2 regions of the Mangrovibacillus cuniculi genome follow, and region 2 is predicted to be linked to the other one. Evidence: riboswitches for the same ligand, from Rfam matches in the RefSeq annotation. Region 2 holds a riboswitch; the other holds the start of a gene.

What was found. Region 2 has a riboswitch for cyclic di-GMP ahead of G8O30_RS12575 (glycoside hydrolase family 191 protein). Riboswitches for the same ligand answer to the same signal wherever they lie in the genome.
Region 1: linked by a shared signal. The riboswitch ahead of G8O30_RS15740 (methyl-accepting chemotaxis protein) and the one ahead of G8O30_RS12575 (glycoside hydrolase family 191 protein) in region 2 are both predicted to bind cyclic di-GMP.

What each region holds. Positions count from the first base shown of each region.
Region 1 covers NZ_CP049742.1:3,090,111-3,097,919, forward strand. The annotation lists gene G8O30_RS15730 (ZIP family metal transporter) at 1-67, opposite strand, end outside; gene G8O30_RS16180 (hypothetical protein) at 227-361, shown strand; gene G8O30_RS15735 (alanyl-tRNA editing protein) at 438-1,628, shown strand; gene G8O30_RS15740 (methyl-accepting chemotaxis protein) at 1,669-3,363, opposite strand; cyclic di-GMP riboswitch class I at 3,429-3,513, opposite strand; gene G8O30_RS15745 (hypothetical protein) at 3,917-5,071, shown strand; gene G8O30_RS15750 (S-Ena type endospore appendage) at 5,194-5,730, shown strand; gene G8O30_RS15755 (S-Ena type endospore appendage) at 5,925-6,656, shown strand; gene G8O30_RS15760 (TetR/AcrR family transcriptional regulator) at 7,030-7,593, shown strand; gene G8O30_RS15765 (DHA2 family efflux MFS transporter permease subunit) at 7,613-7,809, shown strand, end outside.
Region 2 covers NZ_CP049742.1:2,479,345-2,487,153, forward strand. The annotation lists gene glpX (class II fructose-bisphosphatase) at 1-343, opposite strand, end outside; gene G8O30_RS12575 (glycoside hydrolase family 191 protein) at 463-1,302, opposite strand; cyclic di-GMP riboswitch class I at 1,337-1,424, opposite strand; gene pelG (exopolysaccharide Pel transporter PelG) at 1,501-2,904, opposite strand; partial or broken gene pelF (GT4 family glycosyltransferase PelF) at 2,906-4,258, opposite strand; gene G8O30_RS12590 (hypothetical protein) at 4,314-4,646, opposite strand; gene G8O30_RS12595 (DUF2194 domain-containing protein) at 4,631-6,154, opposite strand; gene G8O30_RS12600 (tetratricopeptide repeat protein) at 6,132-7,037, opposite strand; gene G8O30_RS12605 (hypothetical protein) at 7,030-7,809, opposite strand, start outside.

The sequences.
Region 1 (7,809 bases), 610 kb from region 2:
TTAATAACACAATCATTGCGCCAAGGCTTGTACACAAAGATGAAACGAAAATGAATATTAGGGACATAAGCTCCTCCACAAATGGTATTACTATAATCTATGAAACTTTGGGAGAAAGATGATTGTCCAAGAAGACATTTAAGCTGGCATTAAAATTTAAAAGTTGCATAAGTGAAACATTTTTGTGTATCTATAAGTAATACACGAAATGTATAGGAGTGGTATCATGCAAAAGGCAAAAACTAGACAAGTGAGAACAATTCGTTATTTCGTAAAGTATAGATTTCGTCGATTTGCTGTCACACTTTCACCTGTGCTGGTAGCCATTGCAGTTTTCTACCTGATGAAATGGATTGGGTAGTTTGCAAGTAAATCTCCTTCTCGCAAGAACTCCCATATACACCTATGCTAAACTAGATACAAAAAGGAGAAACACCATGACGATCAAACACTACTACCAAGATCAATACAGCACGTCCCTAACAACAACCATCCTAACCCAAAACACAGACGAGAACGGCCAATACGTAACTTTAAAAGAAACGATATTCTATCCAACAGGCGGCGGCCAACCACATGACACGGGCACTATCAGTTCCATTCCAGTGACACAAGTCGAAGAAGTGGACGGCGAAATCCGCCACTATCTTCAAGAGGCAATAACAACATCTAACACCGAAGTCGTAACAACTATCAATTGGCAGCGCCGTCACGACCACATGCAGCAGCACGCTGGTCAGCATATTTTGACAGCTGCGTTCGCCGAATCACTTGACTATGAAACTATCAGTTTTCATCTAGGAACAGACATTTGTACGATTGATCTCGCAACTTCAAAGCTATTAGAAGAAGAAGCGGCAAAAGCAGAGCAACTCGCTAACCAAATCATCCAAGAGGCACGCCCCATCGAGACGAAATGGATCACAGCGGACGAACTTCACCAGTATCCGATGCGTAAACAGCCGACCGTTTCAGAGAACATCCGGCTTGTCATCATTCCGGACTTTGACTACAACGGCTGCGGGGGAACGCATCCATCTTCCACAAGTGAAGTGGGCAGTCTGAAAATTCTTCATTGGGAAAAGCACAAAGATGGTACACGCTTATCGTTTGTTGCTGGTGATCGAGTGCTCACACAGCTAGAAAAGAAACATAAAACCTTGCAGCAGCTAACAAGTTTACTGCAATCACCAGAAGAGAGTTTGGTGCTTGCAGGTGAGAAGATCCTTCACAAACAGAAGGAACAAGATCAGGAGATAACACAATTAAAAGAGCAACTTTCACAATATGAAGCAAAGGAACTGGCAGCTGTTTGCCGTGAGAACGGACAACCACTAATCGCGACATTCGAGAATCGTTCCATTAAAGAGCTACAAACGTTAGCGCAGAAAATTATAACTACGGAGACAAAAGCAATTGTAGCCTTACTTGTACAAAACGAAGATAAACTTCAATTTGTATTCGCAAAAGGGGAGGACATCGAGCTTGATTTACGACCAGTAGCGAAACAATTGATGGAAAAGATCAATGGAAAAGGCGGAGGGAAACCTAATCTAGTCCAAGGTGGTGGAGAAGCCATCCTACCAATCCAAGAAGTGAAAATGTTTGTTGCTGAACTAGTAAAATAAGAAAAAGGACAAAGCGCCTACACGCTTTGTCCTTTTTCTCTTAAACTTTAAACTTCCCGATAACCCCTTGCAACTCTTCCGCCATCTGCGCAAGCGATTGTGCTGCCACATTGATTTCTTCCATGGAAGCTAACTGCTCTTCTGTCGAGGCTGCCACTTCCTCAGAGTTTGCTGTATTCGTTTGTGCTAGCTCAGAAATTTGCATAGCGGAGTTTGTTACGACATCGATGCTTGCAGAAATTTGCTGAACTGTTGAAGTAACTTGTTCGATTTGAGGTGTAATGTTTCGCGTACTGGATAAGATCTGTGCAAACTTAGCAGATGTCTGTTCTGACACCGTTACGCCTTCTTCTACGTTTTGCACCACTTGTCCCATGATCGAAACAGTACGCTCTGTATCTTGTTGAACCATGGTGATTAAGTCAGCGATATCCTTTGCGGAACGCTGGGACTGCTCTGCTAGTTTTCGAACTTCATCTGCCACTACGGCAAATCCTTTTCCATGTTCTCCAGCTCGAGCAGCTTCAATCGCTGCATTCAATGCCAATAAGTTCGTTTGATCTGCAATGCCTGTAATGACATCCAAAATGGAGCCGATTTCTTTCGAACGATTGCTTAAAGTAGTTATGACCTGATGTGTCTCACTAATAGTGGATTGAATAGACTTCATTTGTTCCATGGTGCTTTCCACAAACTTACTACCTTCTTCTGCTTCTAGAGAAGTCTCTCTAGAAAGCTCTGACACATTCGCTGAACTCTCGGATATGTACACAACTCCTTGCAACACTTCTTGTAGCGCAACGGAATTGTGCTCTAGTTTAGAAGTCGTCACCTCAGAGCCACCAGCAATCTCTTGGATAGCCGATGCGACGGTTTCCGTAGCTTTACTAGATTGTTCCACACTCGCATTTAATTGCTCAGCAGAAGCTGCCACTTGATTGGAGCTTAACGAAATAGACTCAATCATCTGCCTCAAATTAGCAGTCATTTTTTCAAAAGCTTCATTTAAATAGTAGATTTCATCCTTGCTCTTCATTCGCAGCGTTTCGACTTGTAAGTCACCAGACGCCACCAAGTCCGCATTACTCTTTAACTTTTGTATGGGTTTTGATATCACGGTAGAAATCACGACTCCGCAAACAATGGCAATAAGAGTAGCAACGACACTAATCATTAGTAACCAAAGACGAGCTTTATCACTGTTCGCTTGTGTTTCTGTAAAACGTGGTGTTAATACGTCATCTTGAATCCAGTTATACATCGCTAGCGTATTCTGATTTAATTCGGTGCTTATTGGGACAATCTCTTCAAGTCCTTCTTGGATGGCAGCGTCTTTATCCACCAATTTCTTATTCATCACTACGTTCGCTTTTGTGCGGAAAGCAACGTTTGCAGCGTTGATTGTATCCAACTGCTCCACTGTTTCAGGTAATGTCGCCAATTCTTTCCCTTGTGCAATTAGGATTTCTGTTTGTTTATTTGTTTCGTTTAATAGTTCACGAAATCGCTCGTTGTCGTCATAAAGCATAAATGCCCGATAATACCCGGTCTGGAGTGCTGTGTTGGTTTGAATGTTTTGAATAATGGAGCGTATTTCTGCAACGCGTTCTACTAAATAGTCATATTCCTCGTTACTAGACTTCATACTTGAATAAGATAAATACGAAGCTAGGCCAAAAATAAATGAGACGATGAGGAAACTACTAATTAACTTTTGTTTGATAGACACTTTCATTTCGTTCTCTCCTTTTTTAGTCAATAAAAAAACACCTATAGCAATCTACAGGTGGTGCTGGCAACGTAAGCAACTGGCTGGCGTAGTTCGAAAACCGTAGCCCCTTTAGTTTTGCGTCCTTCCCTTTCAAAAAGTATGCCAATATCCACAATAACTAGTAAATGTTAACCGGTAAAATATTACCACAAGAGGAAGATATATAATATAATTTTGGTTTAAGTTTGAATAGTAAGTTTATAATGCGTTTTCAATTTATATAAGTGTGAAGCCGAAGGTCCCTGAAGTTCATGGTTTTTAGAGGATACAGCAGAGTGTTTTACCAAACGTTTTTCTATAAAATGTCCTTTAGATCACCAGTCCAGGATAACGAACAGAAAATGAATATGAATCTGGGCACGGGATACACACCCGTGCTCTTTATATGCCCTTCAAAGTGTTGGGTTTTTAAAAAATATATGTTCAAAAAGGACTAGTTTACTGTGCTTATAGGACAATTTGTCCATACGAAAAATAAGCTCGTACATATGCTAATCCTAGAAAGGCGGTGTATGTAATGAGTTATTCTAATAAAGAAAATTATGGATTATGTAAAGGGTGTTTTAAACAGCAACAATTTTGTACGTGTGATCATTCAGGTGACATTCATAGAAAGAAGCAGTCTTTTACAGAGCACAATGACCAGCACCAATCTATTGGAGAGCAAGACCAAAAGCAACAACAAGAGCAAGGAGCACTAGAACAAGAACAAGGCCCACAGATACAAGGACAAAATCAAGAAGGTCAAAGGCAAGGTCCTCAGTCACAAGAGCAACAGCAAGGTCCTCAAAGTCAAGGTCCTCAAAATCAGGGACCTCAATTGCAACGTCAACGCCATGGTGACCAATCGCAAGCTCCTCAGTTGCAACGTCAACGACACGGAGACCAAACCATGACAAATGATCAAACGATTGAAACTCCAATAGATATTGATGGTGTTACGGTTGATGTGAAGTGCGGAGATTGTAAACCCACTATCATTTTTAAGGACGAGTTCTACGACAAGAAAAAGAAACGTCATAAACATGGAGGGGAAGATGTGGACAAGTGTAAATGCAAGCATTGTCGTAATGAGTGTAAAGATTGTTGTGTAAAAGACTTAAACGACTTACTAAAGAAAGTCAAAAACTTTCAAGCTGATCCAGATATTGCAGCAGCAGACAAAGCCATTCAGATTTATTTTAGTACAACAAGTGGCTTTCCAACCAATCCAACTACCGGTGGACAAGTTATTACAGAACTAGTAGAGTGTTCTACCTTACGTTATAAGCTCGCAACACAAGCCTCAGCAGTTCCCAACACAGTTGTACAACTATGTGATGTTGCAGGTATTTCGGCTACTCCAGCAACAACTCAAATATACCAATTCTTATTACAGCAAGCATTAGCTGAAGAGGAAGAAATAGATAAGTGTGGCTGTAAAAAGAAAAAAACATGTAAGTGTCCAGCTTGTGCTAGTGGGATAGGTAAAGAGCTTGAGAGTACTATAAATTTTGGTATAGAAATTCAGCTTTATTTAAAAGGTCAAACAACCGCTTTAACTCCTGTGTATGTCCTAAGCGTGAAAGATGGCATTGCTTATTTCACGAACAGTGAAACAAACCCTACTACTATCTATGTCTTTTCATTATGTGCAATCAGTGGGTATTTAGTAGCTTCTCAGACAATTTGAGAAACCACTTAGATAATCAGATTTATAGTAAATTAGACAAATGTATCAATACATGTGCCTGTACACATAAATTAATTTAGTCATATAGTGTTAGGGAATTCGACAATCAAGGAGGACAATATATGAACATTTATCAAAACGAGGGCGAACACTGCGGTTGTAAGGACCATTGTTCATGCAAGAAAAAAAATCACCATCATTATGGGTATGAGTTAGTAAAAAAAGATTTCTTTGATGAAAGTTGTCCAGATAAAGTAAAAGGATATAATTTGTGTAAAAAAAGAAATGAATTACGATGCTTTAAACAGTGTCAGCCTATATCCCAGCCATGTGGTACGGAAGAAACTGCAGAAAGTTTTAACTACTTCAGCAATAGAACCAACTATGATTTTAGTGGATTAATTGTTGTAACAAACACAGGTAATGCTGCAACTGGTTGTACAATTGAAGTGCAAGTTATTGATAGATTAAGTGCAAACGGCGGTGGTACAGCAAATATTGAAGTTAGTCCAGAAGCTTCTGTACCTATTTTTGTTGAAGGATTGGTTAGTTTAGATATTCGATGTATTAGCAGTGCTACTACAACTCCAATCCCTGCAACTTGTAGTGGAGAAATTCTCTTTGACTTAGAATACTGTGCTACAAAGTTATGTCGATAGAAAAGAATAGTTAATCTAGTTATGATGAAAAAGTCGCTGCTCTATTTAGAACAGTGACTTATTTTAATTTAAGGAGATATGCATACTATACATACACCCAAAATAGACATTTACCCTAGTACATTTGCCCTCTCCCCACAACCCATTTTTCATATGATGATGTTAGGTATGTAGGTATAGGAGGATGCTTGTACATGAATATAAAGAAAAAAGATTGTGGATGTAAGGGGGAAGAGCGCTGTGAGAAATGTAGAAAAGGCGCAACTCACTCTAATGTTTATATGAAGGAAAACAATTATTTTGGTATGGATAAATATGCCTTTAAGCTTCATGACAAAGATCATTGTATACACCCTAAACCATGTGGGTGCCACCATAATGATTGTGAATGTGATCATCATAAGAAACATCATTGTGATAAGTGTAAGAAAGATGACTGCTGTGAATGTCATGAGTGTTGTGAAGAGCCGATCATTATTTATGACTGCGATGAGAAAGAATGTCGTAAGTGTCATAAAAAAGAGGTGAAAGGCCTGAATTTATGCCGCAAGAAAGTAGATTTTAAATGCTTTAAGCATTGTAGTCCGATTTCACAACCTTGTGATTGTATTTACTACAATCAATTTACAAGTAGAGCGAATTTAGAGTTTAGTGGCTTGGTTGTTGTAAAGAATACAGGGAATACTTCAAATGGTTGTTCCATGAAGGTATGCGTTAGTGATCGTGCTGGTACAGCTGTAGTAGCAACCGTGAATCCAGGTTCTTCTGTTCCTGTTTTTGTGGAAGGACTTACATCTTTAGAGATTGCTTGCTTTCAACCAAAAGATGATGTACCTTGTTCGGTTCTTTGTGTGGGAGAGATAATATTTGATTTAGAATATTGTACGATTAAGTATGTGAAAGATGACTGTGAAGAATTTTGTTAGTATTCATAGTTAAATTGTAGTTTAGTAGACTCCTTTTTAAGTAAGAGGAGTCTCTTTGACTTTTCTCCATCATTCTAGCGGAAATTTCCTATTTTCACAAAACTTTCTTAACGAAATGCGAAAGGTCATTCGAGCGTAAACACTAGCCAAATTATTACTTAAAAAGATGGTAACAAAGAAGATATCCCTATTTAAGTATGCGCAGTGGTAATGTACATACAAAATGAAAAGGAACATTTTAGAATCTATTCATTAGAGTTCTTTGTACCATTCAATCATATCAAATCCCAACTAATATTCTTTGACAAGACAACGCTTACACATTTATTATCTAGACTGGTCGGTACAATTTTTAGGAGGGCGTGTGTTATCTATGTCAAAAACCAACACAAAGGAACAAATACTTAGTGCAGCATCAAGGCTTTTTCAGCGTCAAGGCTATCACGGCACAGGTATTAGCCAGATTATCGAAGAGAGCCAGACGCCGAAAGGTTCTATTTATTATCATTTTCCGAATGGAAAAGAGCAGATTGCTTTAGAGTCGATTCATCGGATGAAAGAGATGGTATTACAACATGCGAAAGAAATGCTCGGCACCGGAAACACAGCGGATGAAGCATTCACTCGTTATTTCCAAAGTGTTGCCGATTATTTTGATCACACCGAAGAATTAGAAGGGTTCAACATGGGGCTACTTGCCTCAGAGACATCCTCCTCGAACGAAACGCTTTGCACAGCTTGTCTTCAAACTTTTCAGGAGTGGCAACTACTGTTCACGGAAACACTAGTGAAATTAGGATATGAAGATACGGAAGCAAAAGAGTTTAGCGTATCCATTAATGCACTCATGGAAGGAGCTTGCATGTTAGCCATTACGCAAAAAGACGGTACACCAATTCGAACGGTAAGTAAGCACTTATCGCTACTATTTAAGTAAGAAACAGGAGGGAATTAACATGCAGATGGATCAAACGATGCCAGCTTCAAAATCAATGGCTACAGACATAAAGGCAGTACCTGTCATTATCGCATTTGTTGTAGCAGGTTTTATCGGATTATTCAGTGAAACAGCATTAAATATGGCATTAAATAGTCTCATTGTTACACTTGGCATTACGGAAACAACAGCACACTGGTTAACAACAGGGTACCT
Region 2 (7,809 bases):
CATGTAAAAGGTTACCGTGGTCCGCTATTGCTAGAACTGCCAGCGCATTCCAGCCACCAGAAGCAACAATATTGGTTCCTTCTAGCGGATCGACTGCAACGTCCACTCGAGGCCCGTAACCAGTTCCAAGTTTCTCCCCAATGTATAGCATTGGTGCCTCATCCATTTCTCCTTCCCCAATTACAACCGTTCCTTTCATTGGAACTGTATCAAACACATCGCGCATGGCGGAAGTTGCGGCTTCATCTGCCTCATTTTTGCAGCCGCGCCCCATCCAACGCCCACTTGCAAGTGCTGCCGCTTCTGTTACTCGTACTAATTCCATCGAAAGACTTCGTTCCATTGTGTATCGCCCCTTAAATTAGTATGTCATATTTATAAATATTGTAACACATTAATAGCGTTATGGAGTAGGTAAAATAAAAAATAGGTAGAGACTTTTCCTTGTCTCTACCTACTTTATTAAAATTCATCGTATGATTTCTTCTCGTGATAGTGGGCAAACCCAAACTTCTTAGCATATTTTGTACTCTTTTTCTCTGTTTCAAAAGAAACCGTTAATATTCTTGTTTCTGTTTCTTCTTGCAATCTTGTTAAACGACTAATTTGATTTTGTGCCCACTCATCTTTTTTCACTACGTTGTAATTAAACCCTTCCCACATAAATCCGTCCATGTACTGGTGTGTATGCATAATCGTTTCCATACCCCAGTTCTGAATATATAAAAGCTCTTGATAAGTTGTAGTCAACTCTTCCAAGAAAGTTAATAATCCGTTTAATTGAACATAGTACTGTGGTTTATCTGTCCAAAAATGTTCGTTATCTATATTTCCCACCGTATCCAGGAAAGCTCCGTCAAATCCTTTCGCAACGATCTGCTCTTGTACTTCATCTAGCAGAACTTGTTGGAAGTGAGGTTTCGTAATGTCCATGTAGTAGGAATCCCATTGTGGGTAATGGATACGCTGTCCGTTTTTATGGTAATAATCTGTTGGTTCTAGTAATTTTACACGACGTTGGTTCCACATCGGTGTTTCCATTACTCCGATGTATCCCATCACAATCGTTCCACTAGATTGAATATAGTCAATCTGCTCTTTTGTGTATAACTGTGGTTCAATAATGACTAGATCATAGGTACGTAGTTTTTCTATTATTTTACTATTAGGTGTATTATAAAAGATTTTATAACTTTCTACTCCTGCCAATACATTCACTGCTTTCCCTTCGTAAGCATGTCCAGTAAAGCTGCTCACAAGAAATAAAACAATCAACATCAATAAAGAAGCTAACTTCTTCATCAAAAATCCCTCCAATTTACCGAGGGATGGGTGGTTTCGCAGACTGGCGATCTTTATTCTAATAGAATCGAAGACCCATGTCTTTGCGTCCTTGGCTTTCACCAAGTTTGCCCATCACCAACTAGTATTTAATTATAATGTACTATATGTCTTATTCTATCCTTTTGTGCAGGATATTGACTAGTATTTTTTGAAAAATTACGAAACTTCTTTTCTCATAAAGATATAATAATCTGCATCTTTCACATAGTATTGTAAACGAAGTGCACCAAATAAGAAGGAAAGCGTGGCACCAATGGCAAAACCAACTCCGTACCAATCAATTCCAAAAGGTAATAAGAATGCTGTCACACTAGCAATCCCAACTAAAAATAAGAGATTCGTGTATGCTGCTCCCTTTCGATCGTCAAAATAGAGTAGCAATAGAGAAAACGATAAGACTAAACTAGTAGAAAAAACGCCTATAATGGTCATCGGTAAAATATCATAGTATTTACCACTAAGCTCAAAAATACTTACCATTGTAGGAAGTAACAAGAGTAGTAGAAAAGAAAAGAGACCCTGTGTTCTCACCAGTCGAATGACTTCCTCTCTTAGCACCCGTAACATGGAAGATTTACTTTCTTTAATTTGCTCCAGGCTTCCTCCTTCGTTTATATACCCGTAAAACGACCAGTATCTTTCATAAAATCTTGTTTCAATAGAAATCACAAACATCATCATGGTAGGAATAATGGATAAAAAAGACCAAAACACTGCTGTATCATAAGACGGATGATAACGAAATGTTCCTTCTAATAGGATTGCCCCTTCCCCAAACCAGATAATGCCGTTATGAACCCATAAGCCAATCCCATACGAAACTCCAGTAATTACTAAAGCAGGATACTTCTTTGCATAAGCTAACGCTGCAAACGGACGCTTAGAATTTCGATCTGGAAAACTTCTTAACATGTTGTATAAAAGCATACAAAAAGTGGTCAACATCCCGCATAAGAAAACCACAAGCATGATTGCAGCTCCTTGTAGCGGAGTCATATAGGATAACCACCGATCAAATGGTAGTAAGATATAGCTTAGGACAATGATTCCAGCTCCTACTGCAAAAGCTCGAATGACATATTGATACGTCTTCATAGCATTACTATATAGAAACAGCACCCAAATTAAGTTCATTGTTAAGAAAAGTAAAAGTAACAACCAATCATACCAGAAGGGAATAGGAGTCAATAAGGCAAAAGGTAGCCACAATAACAAGGCTGCTACTACCGTTACCTTCATTAATCCAATACTGGATGAAAAGACATCATTCATTTTTTTCTCATAAAATAGGTCTGCCACATATCTCGTAACAAAAAGTTGTAAGGACATAAAGATAACTTGAGAGAAAACAAAGGTGTAGGACACACTCACAACAAATAGCTCTTTTGTCAGTAAATTCGCTCCATCCCTTAGCATCCCCCACTGTAAGAATGCCAAGGTTAGTATTGTCACCAACCAAGGTCCAGAAGTGATGAGAATAGTAAACGCATACGCTCGTGCTCTAGTAGAGAAGTAGTCTTCTCGAAACATTTTTTTCAATTGAAATCCAATGCCGGCCATTCTACTTCCCTCCTAATTGTTTATACAAGTTTGCATATTGATGGATTATATCTTCTAATAAGTGCTTTGCTTTCACTCTCTTAAAGCCATTCATCCCATGCTCTACCAACATCTGAGGATTATTTGCATACTGTGTTATCTTTTCTGCAAGTTGACCTGCGTTTACAGGTGGTACAATCTCCCCAGCCTTTCCGTAAGAATCATCTCCCTCTCCTTCCACAAGCCCTCTACAATTCCCAACGTTTGTAGCTACAAATGGTTTACCATAAGAAAAGCCTTCTAAGATCGCCATTGGTTGACCTTCTGAAATACTAGTAAGTAAGAAAAGGTCCATTTTAGGAATCCAATCCGCTACATTAATTTTGCCCGTAAAGGTTACATGTTCTGTAAGGTTCAACTCTCTACAACTCACTTGGCATTCTTCCGCATAAGAGGGATCTTCATCTACTGGCCCAAAGATATAGAGGTGAAAATTAACTCTTTTCTCCTTTAAGAGATGTGCTGCCTGTAGCATCGTTAAAATATCTTTAATTGGAACAATACGTACGATTGCACCTATGTGTAATTTTTCTCCTACTTTTTTGACCTCAAATTTCGGTGTTGAAGCGATGTTTACTCCATTCCCTATCACCATAATCTTTTCTTTTGAAGCTCCTACTCTTTCTTGAATGGTTGCATTTCGATCAAATAAAGAAATGATTTTTGACGCCTGACTGTAAGCAATATTGCTTAAATAATGGAAATAATTTATCCACCTAGATTTGTATACTGCCGGCACCCATGTAGATTGTAAAATTTCCTCTTCTCGCTCTCTAGAGTAAATTCCGTGTTCTGTAACTAAATACGGTATATCTTGTTGATAGGAGAGAAATGCTCCTAAAACCCCTGCGTATCCCGTAGAAGCAGAATGCACTAAATTAAATTTGTCCTTAATGGGTGATTGAATTAAAGATATGATAGGTTCGTATTTATTTCGAATCATCCAAAAATAATCAATAAAAGAACTGTGTAGCCCTTCCTTTTCGTAGCAGTTTTGGACAATCTCCCAAAATACTCTACTATTAAAAAATCCACTAGGAGAACCCATCACTTTTTTGTTAGAAAGGATAGGAAAGATTTGGTCCATACTAGCTCTAGATAAAAAGAACTTCTCAAGTAGTTCGAATTGTTCTTGGTTCATCACCGGTTCTACCAACTTTTCCTCAGGAGATCCTAAAAATAACGTTTGCACTTCTTTGACATTGTTAGGAAGGGCATACTTAAATGCTTTATCTTTTTCTGAGGCAGATGCTGGGAGGATAGCAATGACCGTAAAGGTAATAGAAGGGTTTTCTTTGATAAGACTATGCATCCACGTTGATACCCCCCACTAACATAGGGATAACTCCCTTCTGCAATTAGAGCTATTTTCATCTTCCCCGCTCCCTTGTAATGGGTATTTCCGATACAGACTCTGACAGTTTAATAGAGTAGATATCGGATACTCCTGGTACTTTAACGACTTCATAACTGTTAAATTTTCCGCTTTCTATAGACGTACCGTCATTTAGTCTGACACTTATGATTAAAGGTAAGTTTAACTCCTCACCACTAATAACTAATCGATTGTCTTCAAAAGATAAATCTACTTTCATTTTTTCATAAGCTAATAAATGTTCCCGCGCCTCTTTCGCTGTCATCCCCTGAAGAAATGGATACGCACGATAAATTTCTTGTAAGTTACGCTTCATTTTTTGGTGCAAGTTTGCCCAATCCCCCCTTTATTTCTATTTGGATCAAGTAGATCATCAGGGTGAATAAAATGAGAAAACATACCTGCGTTAGCTAACAAATCTATATAGCCCCTTTTTTCTGTTTCGTTGGGGTCAAATCCACTTGAAGAACGTGGTAAATGGAATAGGCTCGGATCTACTTGATCTTGTCCAAACTCTTGTATATAAGTACCGAGCTCTGCATTACCTAGGTAAAGGGAAGATATAATTTGGATAGGAGGATGAGCTGACTTAATAGCTCGAATTCCTGTATCATTAATGACATTAGAAGGAGGAACATATGTGATCACCTGGTAATCAGGAAAGAAGTAATCAAACATGTCCATTACATCTTTCGTAGCTGCTTCCATAGCCTTCTGAGACTTCCATGGAGTGTAACCTAGTTCGGGATCTATTGGTTCATCTTTCGTCACTAATGATTGATGGTTGTAGCCGTGCAGGGATAATTCATCTCCTAATGCAAGACTATCACGACCAAAGAACAAGAAATTTCTCTCGTTTAATTCTATCAGCTCCTCAGCATCAATAGAGTGGGTATCTTGATAAGTCCCAATAAATGCATGAGTGTACTTTAAACCAAATTCAGAACGCAAACCTTTCATTTCTTCCCACCATATATTTCTAAAAAAAGAAGTTGTGCTTTCCTTATACTCCTTTTCTATCTCATCGTAATCACTTGTTGTGATAGGAGAAGGGAAATCATCTATAAAGAAGACACTAGCTCCAACTTGAGTTGATACGAACTTATCAGGTAATAATGAGATGGATTGAAGAAACAAGCCTCTGGACTCCTTTGCATGAAGCATGGTACCGTTCCAATAACCAATCTTGCCTTCTCCGTACTTATACGTCCAAAATATCGGAACATCTTCCGCTGTAATATAAACTTCTGCTTCTTCTTTTAGTGTTACATCTAAAGAACTGTTTGGTACTGTTATATCCTCTCCCAACAGATCTTCGTAAAGAGGAACAAAGTCTTTCCTAAACGTAATACCGTTTAAACTTTCTTCAAAATAGCCATTTGATGATTCTATTCCATACAGATCTTGGGTTGCTGCATCAATATAACGTTGCCCAACTAGTACATTTCCACCTTTTGCAACATACGTTCGAATATTATCCCTTTCTACTTCAGCAATATCTTTTTCTAATAGGACAACCACTTGGTAACTGTTTGGTTTCAAACCTTCTAGCGAATCTAGAAATTGATATGATTTTTTTGCCAATTTCATTGATTCTTTGAATTGCTGAAATGCAGAATCATTTTCCAATTTACCTTCTTTCCCTAATAAAAGAATACTTTCTTCAGATTCTATAGAAGGATGGTCAATAGATGTGTAAATTTCTTCTTCGGCAGGTGGAATAGTCGTTGGTATTACTTGGTGAAATCCCTTCACTTTTACATATTGAATTACCGAAATACATATTACGGTAATGAAGACAACTGTAAAAAGATTAAGAGATGTTTTCTTCCACATATAAATTACCTCTCTTTATTGCGAGTAGCATGTTTAACTCGTTTGTGCGTTTCTGAGGACTAAACTTCTCTTCCACTTCTAGTAAAAGTTTATGCAACTCTTTTATATTTCCATTTTTATAATAGAGAACTGCTACCTCTGAATAGCATTCTACTTGATCAGGGAAACGTTTTAATCCATTTTCCCAATAACTAAAGGCATCCTCTACATTTGTCTCTAGCATCCAATTTCCTTTTGCACGGAAAAACGTATAATTGTTTGGATATTTTTCTAGCGCTTGCTTCAACCAAACTTCATACATTCCTTTTTTCTTTTGATGTATTTCCTTTGTTAATACATCGCTATTTAGATACTCTCGGTAAACACTTAATAGTAAATCATATTCTTTTTCCGTACCATGTTCCTCTACCAATTGAGTAAGTTCTCTAATAGCTGCCTCATATTTCCTACCTAACAGCTGAAACCCTGTCGCTGCATAGTGAACTGTCTCTGAATTAGAAACATTTACTGCTTCTTTCATATAGTGACCTTGTTTATCAATATCACTTTCTAGTAGACGATAGACAAGCTCCTTCCCTGTCTCTTCGTCGTTACTTTGAATCCCTGAAAGAAATGGTAATGATTCTCTCTCTTTCATGGATACTACTTGAATGATTTGATAGTTATTTACAGCAAATCGTTCATACGGGATATACCCTTCTTGGTTCGGATGTCGTTTCTGTAAATATTCTAGTAGTAGAAAAATTACTTCTCCGATAATAGGGAAAAAGAAGCTTATCACCCCTACCCAATCACGTACTCCATTTTCTTTTTTGTATCGTTTCATCCAAAAGTATAAAAATATGGTGTGGAAGACATAAAAAACGATGATTATATTAGTCATGGACTACCATCAACTCCCCAACTACATGTTGAATACGAGTTTGAATGATGTTTATATGTTCTTTAGACGTCGCAGGTAAAAGCACGACAATCCATTCCCGTTGAGGAAAATATCCGAGTATATCTACTTCCCTTAAATAAGGACGTAGAGCTTGATCTAAATCACTTAAGATCAATTCATCTATTTTTTTCGCCTCTAGTCTAAAGTAGCTGTATGCTATCCCGAACTTCTCCCATCTCTCTTTTTCAATTTCCACACGTTTTTTAAAATACGCAGGCTTACAAATTGACGTGTTATGGTAAAAGTGCTGTTCTCTTTCTTGCTCTTCTTTTCTAGTAATCTTTCTTAAATAATCTTCCATAATTGATTGAACGTGTTGGAGAATGAGAACTCCTTCTCTACTTAGGGAACTGATATCCATGTCATTTATGATAATTACCTGCTTTAAGGAATAGTCATAACGAAGAGGAATAGCTAGTAGTGGTGCATTTTTTTCTTCTTCTGAGATATTTCTCATTGTGATATTACCCGTAGAGGACATTCGTTGATAAAAAGATGGCGACTGATCTGTAAAAATAGTAGTTGGAAGTTGCGTTAATTCCCCATTTTTTAGCTTTAATCGAAGTACACGCTCATTTTGATCAACATGGTAAATTCCATAATTCTTAGCTCCGTAATAGTTTTCTAAGATTTCCGCAACATTATTTGTAAAACTTTCTACATTTTCTTGATCCAGAGATCGAAGCATTCTATATACGCTATTAATGGTCGT